2 regions of the uncultured Merdimmobilis sp. genome follow, and region 1 is predicted to be linked to the other one. Evidence: predicted binding sites of a transcription regulator. Region 1 holds the regulator's gene; the other holds the start of a gene.

Evidence for each region. The regulator Rex, encoded in region 1, represses fermentation and respiration genes when NADH is low (regulators of the CRP and FNR family bind a similar motif). The targets are predictions, from matches to a motif close to ATTGTTAANNNNTTAACAAT.
Region 2: the regulator Rex is predicted to act here: its motif matches at 2,973-2,992, upstream of RDQ42_RS03270 (NAD(P)H-dependent oxidoreductase subunit E).

What each region holds. Positions count from the first base shown of each region.
Region 1 covers NZ_CABRJC010000001.1:256,787-262,358, reverse strand. The annotation lists gene RDQ42_RS01220 (dCMP deaminase family protein) at 118-609, opposite strand; gene rsmA (16S rRNA (adenine(1518)-N(6)/adenine(1519)-N(6))-dimethyltransferase RsmA) at 839-1,714, shown strand; gene RDQ42_RS01210 (redox-sensing transcriptional repressor Rex) at 1,766-2,434, opposite strand; gene RDQ42_RS01205 (hypothetical protein) at 2,734-3,192, shown strand; gene RDQ42_RS01200 (alpha/beta fold hydrolase) at 3,216-4,154, shown strand; gene rny (ribonuclease Y) at 4,232-5,572, opposite strand, start outside.
Region 2 covers NZ_CABRJC010000003.1:99,135-104,706, reverse strand. The annotation lists gene RDQ42_RS03280 (NADH-dependent [FeFe] hydrogenase, group A6) at 1-959, opposite strand, end outside; gene RDQ42_RS03275 (NADH-quinone oxidoreductase subunit F) at 949-2,259, opposite strand; gene RDQ42_RS03270 (NAD(P)H-dependent oxidoreductase subunit E) at 2,291-2,773, opposite strand; gene RDQ42_RS03265 (S9 family peptidase) at 3,297-5,270, opposite strand; gene RDQ42_RS03260 (S9 family peptidase) at 5,538-5,572, opposite strand, start outside.

The DNA.
Region 1 (5,572 bases):
CAACTTTAAATTATACCATGTTGCCCCCAGAAGTCAAACGAAGGCCCCCTTACGATTTTCTTATTTTTACAGGGGAAAACGAGGTCAAAAAAACAGGCGGCCGAAGCCGCCTGCCGTTTAATAACCCTTGATTTCGTCTAGGGATTCATCTTTTTCCACATAGTCCCGCTGGACGTCGATAATTCGGAATTGGTCGCGGGTATCCCGCACTACCACCTGGGCGATACCTGCGTTGATGATCATCCGCTTGCACAGGGAACAGGGGTTTGCCCCAACCACATAGTTGCCGGTGGAACACTCCAGCCCCACCAAATAAAGGGTGGCGCCCAGCATGTCGGCCCGGGAGGCGTGGATGATGGCGTTCTGTTCTGCGTGGACCGAGCGGCACATCTCATACCGCTGTCCCCGGGGGATGTTGAATTTCTCCCGGGTGCAGTACCCCAGATCGCAGCAGTTCTGCCGGCCCCGGGGAGCTCCTACATAGCCGGTGGAGATGATCTGATCGTTTTTCACAATAATCGCTCCAAAATTGCGGCGCAGGCAGGTGCCTCGGGCGGCTACTGTTTGGGCGATATCCAAATAATAATTATACTTATCTCTGCGTTCCATGGGATGATTCTCCTTTTTGTATGCCGCCAAGTTGGCGGTGGGAAGCGCCTTTTGTGCCCTAGTTGATACAAAAGGACAAATTTTTAGGTTCTCCCCCATTTTAATGCAAAACTGGCCTATGTGCAATGATTTTTTTTTGACTTTGTGTTACAATGAAGCAAGAAGCGCCGTTGGGGAGGCCTTATCCCTCCCGGCAGTCATCATTTTACTGGTTTTGGAGGACAAGTCCTTGAAATTATCCAACATTTCGGTCATCAAAGACCTGCTCGGCCGCCATGGGTTCACCTTTTCCAAGGCCCTGGGGCAGAACTTCCTCATCAACCCCACCGTCTGCCCCCGCATGGCAGAGGAGGGGGGAGCGGCCCCCGGTGTCGGGGTCATCGAAATCGGGGCTGGCATCGGCGTGCTCACCGCCGAACTGGCCCAGAGGGCGGAAAAGGTGCTCTGCATTGAGATCGACTCCCGGCTGCTGCCTATTTTGGATGAGACCCTGGGGGAATACAACAACATCAAAATCATCAATGAGGATGTGCTGAAGGTGGACCTGCCCGCCCTCATCGCCCAGGAGTTCCCGGGGATGGAGGTGGTGGTCTGCGCCAATCTTCCCTACTACATCACCTCTCCCATCCTGATGGACCTGCTGGAGCAGCGTCTGCCCATCCGGTCGATCACCGTCATGGTGCAGAAGGAGGCCGCCCAGCGGATCTGCGCCCCATTGGGGAGCCGGGAGGTTGGTGCGGTCACGGTGGCAGTGCGGTATTTTTCCGAACCAAAGGTGCTGTTCCAGGTGTCCCGCGGCTCCTTTCTGCCCGCCCCGGATGTGGATTCCACCGTCATCCGGCTGGATGTCCACCAGGAACCGCCAGTCTCAGTGCCGGATGAAACGCTGTTTTTCCAGGTGGTGCGGGGGGCTTTTTCCCAGCGCCGCAAGACAGTTTCCAACTCCCTGTCCAGCGCGTTGTCGCTCCCCAAAGCCGCGGTCAATCAAATTTTAGAGGCGGCTGGGGTTCCCCTCACCGCCCGGCCGGAGCAGCTCTCTATGGAGGAGTTCGCCGCCCTCTCCACGGCCGTAGGCAATTGGAAAAAGGCGGCCAACCGGGAATAGAAAAAACCCTCCCCAATCCGGGGAGGGTTTTGTTTTGCGGGGAGGTAGGGGCTATTTCTGCTCCACCTCTTTGGCGGCCTCTTTTTCCGCCAGGTCTTTGACTCGGTAGCTCAAGGTCATCAAGCTGTCCCCCAGGTGGACATTCTCCACCACAATGCTGTCGTAGTTGACCGCCAGATCGTAGTGGGAGAAATTCCAGAACCCGCGGATGCCCAAGCCAACCAAAAGGTCGGCGATCTCCTGTGCCGCTTCCTTTGGGATGCACAGTACCGCCATCTTCGGGCGGTACTGCTGACAAAAAGCAGTCAGATCGCTGACATCCCGGATGGGGAGCCCACGGACCCGGCGGCCGATGACCTCGCTGTTTTTGTCAAAGATGCCGATGAGATCGAACCCCTTGTTTTCAAAATCCATATGGGTGGCGATGGTGCGGCCCAGGTTGCCAGCGCCGATCAAAATGGTCTTGACGCCCAGGTTTAACCCCAGGATGTTGCCGATCTCCCCATGGAGGGCGGATACGTTGTACCCATACCCCTGCTGGCCGAATCCCCCAAAGCAATTGAGATCCTGCCGGATTTGGGAAGCGGTCAGCCGCATGATCTGTGCCAACTCCCGGGAAGAGATGCGGTTGACCCCACTTTTTAAAAGTTCCCCCAAGAACCGGTAATAGCGCGGCAGGCGCTTGATTACCGAGAGGGATACTGTATCACTTTTTGCCATTGCAATCACTCCCAACAAGACAGAAAGGACAAAATAAAAGTAGCATAAATAGTGTAAACGAATTTGGTGGAAAAGTCAAATAAGCAGCAATTGTTTGTAGGATTGCCGGAATTGGCCGGATTGTTTGCGCTACCTCCATGATTTATTCACAAATATTCGCTATACTAAAAACAGAAATGACCTTTGTACAAAGCTCTTTCCCATGGAGCGAGTAGACGACCATTCCCTTCGGGCCAGGGGCAGATGCGGTTTTCCCCTGTGTCGCCGCTGGGGTTTATCCGAATAAAAGGAGTAATGACATGAACAAACAACCTCTTTACGATCTGCCGGAAAATCTGGATGAATTGGAGCCGGAGCGCAGGGTCACCGTCGTCTGTGTTACCAACCAATTTCAATGCGACCGCATCATCAAGGCAGGACGGGTGATGGCAGATCTGAGCAACACCGCCTTAAACGTCATCAGTGTGGCCAACCCGGGAAGGGACCAGGACCCTGCCGCATTGCAGCACCTGTTTGATGTCACCAAGGAAAATGGGGGGAGTATGTCAATCTTATATGAGCTTGACCCAGCCAAGGCAATTATCCGTTATTTGAAGGAAAACAAAACATCCTATGTGCTCACTGGCATGCCGGAGAATGAAAATTCCATCCTCTATCAGATTTGGGAGAAGTTCACCCATATCACTTTCTTAACCGTCACCCCGGAAGGGGAACTCCAGGAGGCGGGCCGCGCCAGGTCCCTGCAAGCCGCCAATTGATTCTATGAAAAGGAGCGATTGTCATGCAAATCCGCGTCGATGAAATTTCCTTTGCCAGCAGCAACGGGCGCAGTCTGGTCAAAGGCTGGGTCTATGCCCCGATGGAAGGGGATTGCAAGGGAATTGTGCAGATCTCTCACGGCATGTGCGAATACATCGGCCGGTATGATCCCTTCCTCCGCTTTTTGGCGCAGCACGGGTATGTCGCCTGCGGCAACGACCATATTGGCCACGGCCACAGCAGCCCAGATGAGGACCACCTGGGCTATATGGGGGGGATGGAGGGCGACCGCTGGATTGTGGAGGATCTGCACCGCTTCAACCGGATTGTCCGCAAAATCCACCCCGGCTTGCCCTGTGTCATGCTGGGCCACAGCATGGGTTCCTTTGCCGCGCGGGTGTATGCTGCCCAATATGGGCATACCCTGGCAGGGTTAATTTTAAGCGGCACTGGGGGGAAGAACCCCGCCGCCCCTCTGGGGGAGAAGCTGGCCCGTGCTCTCAGCCGCAGGGCAGGGGAACGGGAGCGGACTCCTGTGCTGACCAGGCTGATCTTCCAGGATTACAACCGAGCCTTTGAGCCCCGCCGCACCGACAGCGACTGGCTCACCCGGGACAATGACCTGGTAGACCGGTATATTGACGACCCTTTCTGCACCTTTACCTTCACCAATTCCGCCTATGCGGCGTTGCTGCGGCTGCACCATCAGGCCAACAGCCGAAAGACCTTTCAAAGGACCCCCAAGGAACTGCCGGTTTACCTGTTCTCCGGGGACAAAGATCCGGTGGGAGGAAACGGGGAAGGGGTAGCCCAGGTGTTCCGGAGGTACAATGAGGCCGGGCTGTGGGATGTGGAACTGAAGCTCTACCCCGATGGCCGCCACGAGATGCTCAACGAACTCAACCGACAAGAGGTCTATAAGGATGTCTTGGGATGGCTGGACTTCCATTTGGCGGAATAGAGGGAAAGGCCCGCCTTGAAAAAAGCAGTGCAAAAAGAAAAGCCCTTGGGAATTATCCCAAGGGCTTTTGCATGTTCCTATTTGGCATAGTCCACCGAACGGGTTTCGCGGATCAAGTTGACTTTGATCTGTCCAGGGTATTCCATCTCATCTTCGATCTTTTTGGCGATTTCCCGGGCGGTGATAACCATCTGATCGTCGCTGATCACATCGGGTTTGATCATGACGCGGATCTCACGGCCGGCCTGGATGGCGAAGCATTTCTCCACCCCATTGAAGGAATTTGCAATCTCCTCCAGCTTCTCCAGGCGCTTGATGTAATTCTCCAGGTTCTCACGGCGGGCACCGGGACGCGCGGCGGAGATGGCATCAGCAGCCTGCACCAGGCAGGCGACGATGGTTTTAGGCTCCACATCGTTGTGGTGGGCCTCAATGGCGTGGATAATCTCCGGGCTTTCCTTGTACTTTTTGGCGATGTCTACGCCGATGGCCACATGGGAGCCTTCGATTTCATGGGTGAGGGCCTTGCCGATGTCGTGGATCAAACCGGCGCGGCGTGCTTGGTTGACGTCTGCGCCCACTTCGGCGGCCATAATGCCGGCCAGGTGAGCGACTTCCACTGAATGGGCCAGGACATTCTGGCCATAGCTGGTGCGGTACCGCATCCGGCCCAAAAGCTTGATCAACTCGGGATGCATGGCATGGACGCCGGTTTCAATGACAGCGCGCTCGCCGTCCTGCTTGATCTTCTGCTCCACTTCGCGGCGGGCCTTGTCCACCATTTCCTCGATGCGGGCGGGGTGGATGCGGCCGTCCTGGATCAATCGCTCCAGGGCGATGCGGGCGATCTCCCGCTTCACCGTGTCGTGGCAGGAGAGGGTGATGGCTTCCGGCGTGTCGTCGATGATCAGGTCGACGCCGGTCAAGGTCTCCAGGGTGCGGATGTTGCGGCCTTCACGGCCTATGATCCGGCCCTTCATCTCATCATTGGGCAGGGGGACTACCGACACAGTGACCTCAGCCACATGGTCGGCGGCACACCGCTGGATGGCTTGGGTAATAATCTCGCGGGCCTTCTGGTCCGCTTCATCCTTCAGCCGCTGTTCGATCTGGGTGATCTTCAGGGCCTTCTCATGGGTCAGTTCATTCTCCAGGTTGGTGAGCAGGTATTCCTTAGCTTGGTCAGCGGTGTAGCCGGAGATTTTCTCCAGCATCTCAAACTGGTGTTTTTTCACCAGGTCCGCCTCTTTAAGCTGCTCCTCCACCTCAGTCATCTTCTTTTGCAGGGCTTCTTCTTTCTTCTCCTGGTTTTCCAGTTTGCGGTCCAGGGATTCTTCCTTCTGCTGGATGCGCCGCTCCAGTCGGGATACCTCGCTGCGGCGGTCCTTTAATTCTTTTTCGGTCTCAGTTCGCATGCG
Region 2 (5,572 bases), on a different contig from region 1:
AGGTCAGGATATTTCTTCTCCACATAGTTGATCCATCCGGGGCTGCAGGAGGTGATCATCGGCAGATTTTTGCCGCTCTTGAGGCGGGAGAGAAGCTCGTTACCCTCCTCCACAATGGTCAGGTCGGCGGAGAAGTTGGTGTCAAACACCTTGTCAAAGCCCAGGCGGCGCAGGGCGGCCACCATCTTGCCGGTGGCAATAGCCCCTTTCTCCATGCCGAACTCCTCGCCGATGGCCACACGGACCGCAGGTGCGGTCTGGACCACCACGTGGAGGTCTTTGTTGGAGAGGGCGTCCCACACCTTTTGGGTGTCGTCTTTCTCATAGAGGGCGCCCACCGGGCAGGCGGCAATGCACTGGCCGCAGTAGACACAGGGGGATTCGCTCAAAGGCTTTTCAAAAGCGGTGGTGATTTTAAAGCCGGTAGAGCGGCCGGAATAGCCGATGGCATTGACCTCCTGAACCGCCTGGCAGGCGTCCACACAGCGGCCGCAGCGGATGCATTTGCTCATATCCCGGACCATGGCGGGATTGCTCAAATCTTTGGGGACAGGGCGGTAGACCGGGTCAAAGGCGTTTTTGCGGATGCCGAACTCCTCCGCCAGGGTTTGGAGCTCGCACTTGCGATTGCGCTCGCAATGGAGGCAGTCCTGGGGATGGTTGGCCAGCAGCAGCTCCAAAATCGTGCGGCGGGCCCGGCGGACCCCTTCGGTGTTGGTAAAGATGTCGCCGCACTCGTCCACAATGTTATTGCAGGCGGTTTTCAAGCGGCGGCTCCAGGTGTCTTCCACCACACAGATGCGGCAGAAAGCCCGGACGGTCAAGTCGGGGTGATGGCACAGGGAGGGGATTTTAATGCCGATTTTTTTAGCGGCCTCCATAATAGTTGTGCCGGAGGGCACAGTGACCGGGATGCCGTCGATTTTGACAGTAACCATTTTGTTGGGATCAATATGCATAGGTATCACCATTCTTTCTGCTGTTGAAGCACACAGGGCAGACGCCATTGATGTGGGCGATAAATTCTTCCCGGGCGTGGATGAGGCAGGAATCCAGGGCGGTGGTAGCAGACTGGCCAAGGCCGCAGGAGGAAGCCATCGCCATGGTGAGGGAGAGCCGCTCCAGCCGTTCAAAGTCCTGCATGGTGGCCACACCGTCGGAGAATTTTTGGAGGATCAGGCGGATCTGGCGGTTGCCTTCCCGGCAGGGGACGCATTTGCCGCAGCTTTCATGGATGAAGAAGTCGGCCACCTTTTTCAGGTAATCGATGATGCAGACCGATTCATCCAGCACCACCACTGCGCCGGAACCTACCGAAAGTCCCACCTTTTTCAGGGCATCGTGGGAGTAGACGGTGTCCAGCTGATGGGGGAAACCGATGGGGCCGGATTGGCCGCCCAGGTGGTAGAATTTCAATTCCTTGCCGCCGGGGATGCCCCCGCCCAGCTCGGGATCATAGATGATGTCCCGCAGGGTAACCCCGTGCATGGGGATTTCATAGGTGCCCCGATTGTTGACATTGCCGGAGAGGCAGATGAGCTTGGTACCGCCGCTGTTCTCCGAACCCAGTTCCAGGAACTGTTTGCCGCCCATGGAAAGGATGACCGGGATGCCCGCAAAGGACTCCACGTTGTTCACCAAGGTGGGCATGGAGAAGAGGCCAACCTCCGCTAGATGGGGCGGTTTGACCCGGGGCCGTCCGGTTTTGGCTTCAATGGAGTTGAGTAGGCCGGAGTTCTCGCCGCAGATATAAGCGCCGGCGCCGGACACGATGTGAACTCGGAAGGAGAAATCCGTCCCGCAGATGTTGTCCCCTAAGAATCCAGCAGACTCCGCATTGGCGATAGCGGCCTGGAAGATCCGCTGGATTTCTCGGTATTCGCCGCGGATGTAGATGTAACCGTCGTGGGAATCAAAGACATAGCCGGCGATCAGCATGCCCTCGATGACCAAGAGAGGGTCTTTTTCCAGCAAGACTTTGTCCTTAAAGGTGCCGGGCTCGCCCTCATCGGCATTGCAGACGATGTATTTGGGGAAGGTGGGGATCTCATAGAGTTGCTTCCATTTTTTACCCGCTGGGTAAGAAGCGCCGCCGCGGCCTAGAAGCTTGGCGTCCATCACCTCGTTGATGATCTCCATAGGCTCCATAGCCAGCGCCTTGCGGAAGGCTTCAAAGCCGCCGGTGGCCACATACTCCTTGACCGAGTCCGGCCGGATTCTGCCGCAGCGCGCTGTCAGAACAGACATGGTTTTTGGCATGTGAAAAACATCCTTTCCTTCGATTTGGGGTCTAGCCCTCCAGGTTGTTGGTCAGGTCGGAGAGGATCTTGCGGATCTTCTCCTCGGTCAGGTTGCCATAGACCCGGTCACCGATTTTGATTACCGGGCCGATGTCACAGGCGCCGACACAGGGCATGTATTGAAGGGTAAACAAGCCGTCCGCTGTGGTCTGGCCGAAGTTGATCCCCAGCTCCTGGCGAAGGAACTGGGCAATCCGGTCGGATTTGGAGACGTAGCAGGGGGCATTGTTGCAGACCTCAATGAGGAAGCGGCCCCGGGGCTTTGTCTCCAACATGGCATAGAAGGTCAGGATGTCGTACAGCTTCACCAGGGGGATGCCCATTTCCCGGGAAACAATCTCTGCGGCCTCCTCACTGATGTAGTTTTTGCCTGAGGCCTTTTGGATGTCCAGGAGAATGGACAGCAACTTTTGTTGGTCGCGGCCCTGTTCGTCCAGAATTTTGGTGATTTGCATTTCGAACTGGTTGGCCATGGTGCTTCCTCCTTGTGGATTTTTTTGAATGTTAAGAAGAAATTTCTTGCAAAATACAGCTGCGGTACAAGACTAGCAAAGGTATCAAATTTCGATTTTTTCTATCTTAATTTGCTTCCCATTGATGATACCTATTATAAGAGGAGAGGCTAAAGCAGTCAATAGATACAACATAAAAATAAAAGTTCCCAATCCATTGTTTGTCAAGTGTTGAACAATATGGGGGAAAATGCATATTCTTCAAGAGAAATGCATGCATCCTGCATTTTTCAGCGCAGGAGCCGACCCGGGGAAGGTCTGGCATCCCTCCCCAGCGGCAAATACAGATAAAAAACTGCTGGGGAGAAAAGGAGCTAACTCCATTATCGCACAACTCATATTTGGGTGCAATTGATGAAAAATAGAAATAAAACTGAACTTTTGTAGATATTTTGATAAACAAAGGGAAAGGAGACCATTTGGATGGAATCCAACGTCAAAAGGCAGGTTTTGCCCGATCCCAATGGCTTTCCTAGGAAGGGGGCTATTCCAGATATTTCTGGAACCAGTCTGTCATCTCCTTCAAGCGGCGGATGCGGTGCCTCGGAGTGCCGCTGCGGCTCAGCTCATGGTTTTCCCCGTGAAACAGGCAAAGGCGCGTCTGTACCCCGTGGAGCTTGAGGGCGGTGAACATCTGGAGCCCTTCGGCCATCCAGCAGCGGAAATCCTGGTCAGAATGGAGAAAAAGGGTAGGGGTTTTTACCTGGCTGGCGTATTTGAGGGGGGAACAGTCCCACAGTGGAGTGGGGTCCGGCCAGGGCATCCCCCCAACTTGGTCGGCGTTGTAGTAGTAGCCGATGTCGGTGGTGAGGATTTTGGTGATCCAGTTGGAAATACTCCGCTGGGAGACGGCACAGGCGAACCGGTGGGTGTGGCCGATGATCCAGTTGGTCATATACCCCCCGTAGCTGCCCCCGGTCACCCCCAGCCGCTCCCGGTCGATTTGGGGATACGCCTCCAAGACCTGGTCGGTAAAGTCCATAAAATCCTCATAATCTACCCGGCCGAACTGGTTCCGGATGTCTGAGAAGGCGTCGCCCCGGCCATCGCTGCCCCGGGGATTGACATAAAAGACAAAATACCCCTTGGCAGCCAGAACCTGCATCTCGTGGAGGAAGGCAGCGCCATAGGCGGTTTTTGGCCCGCCGTGGATGCTGAGTATGCCCGGATAAACTCTGCACTCATCAAAGTCCGCCGGAGGGATTACCCAGCCATCCAGACGCAGGCCCTTTTTTTCAATGGGGAAATAAACGGGTTCACAAACCGTATGGCTGTTCCGGTATTCCTCGTTGCAGGCGGTCAACTGGGTCTCCACCCCATCCCGGAGGCAATACAGCTCCTGTAGGCGGGTGCCCCGGGTGCCGATGAAGTAATACTCCCCCTCTTTGCCCCGGGCGAAGCACTCGATGGAGCCATTGTCCCGGCCCAGAAGGGAGATCCGGCCATCTTGGGAGAGGGTGGCGATGTAGTCACTGCCGCCCCGGGTTGTGATGTAGGAAAAAGTATCCCCTTCCAGGGAGAAACCGCTGCCGCCGCCCAGCTTGCAGTCCAAGGTCATGGAGCTGTGGATGCTGAAGTCGTTCTCTGCAAGTAAAACGAGGCGCCCCTCCCGCACCCAATAAAAATTGGGGGACTCATTCATGGCATAGCGCTTCATGTCGGTGGCGGCCAGGAAGATTTCCTCCCCCCAGAAGCCGGCATACTCCATTTTATAGACCCCGTCCTCCACCAGAACCTGGTGGGAGCCGCGCTGGATGTGGTAGCGGGTAAGGGCGCTGGTCAGGTTGTATTTCTCCCGGTAGGTGCTGGAGATGTAGAGGACTTCCTCCCCCTGGACTTGGTAGAAGCTGACGTTTTCCAGCTCCCCAGTGATGGGCCGCAGTTCCCCAGAGGAACGGTCGTAGAAATAAAGCCGCTGCCGCCACTTGCTGGTATACCCCCTGCCGTTGGAGCAGTAGGGAATTTCATCCAGGACGGTGTAGTCCTTCCCTTCCCGGAGGCAGGCGGCCTGTTCTTCTTGGGACAAGGCGTGGAAATCGGGCAGGGTGCTGTTGGTGCGGGCCAGCAGCACAAAGCGCCGGCTGTCCAGCGGCTTAGCGGAAATGACTTCCAGCGGGATGCGCATATGCTCACAGGCTTCACCGCCCCGGATGTCGATGGCGTAGAAAGCTGTCCAAGGCTCACCTTGGGCTTTTTTCTTCCGCAGTTCTGGGTCCCGCAGGCCGGGGAAAAGGATGGTGGAGCCATCCAGCCAGAAGAAGCTCTTTTCCCTCCCGCCGGAAGTGAGCATCCGGGTGGTTTGGCTCACGGTGTCGTAGAGATAGAGGCTGCCGATATAGCTGTTTTGATCGCTGGCAGCCTGCTGCACCACAAAAGCGATGTGCCGGTTGTCGGGGGACAGGGCGAGACCGGAGAGATACCGGTACTCCAACAGGTCTTGTATTTCAATAGGTTTCATAAGAAATCTCCTTGGGGCGGCGGGCCGCCGTTGTATTGATAAAATCGATTACACAGGCAAATTGGATTTGATTTTATTATCGCATGGCATTCGATTTGGCACAATAGACGGGAAAGAGAAATAGCAGAGGGATGTTTGTATATATTTTTTTGCTTTGGGGAAAACACGGCCAATTGAGGAAAGATGCCCCTAGTATTGGGGAAGTCTAAAACGCAAAAACGGGATGGCGCGGCTTTTGCCGCGCCATCCCGCTTGGAAACAGGAACGCTATTTCAGGAATTTTTCAAACCAATTGGTGATCT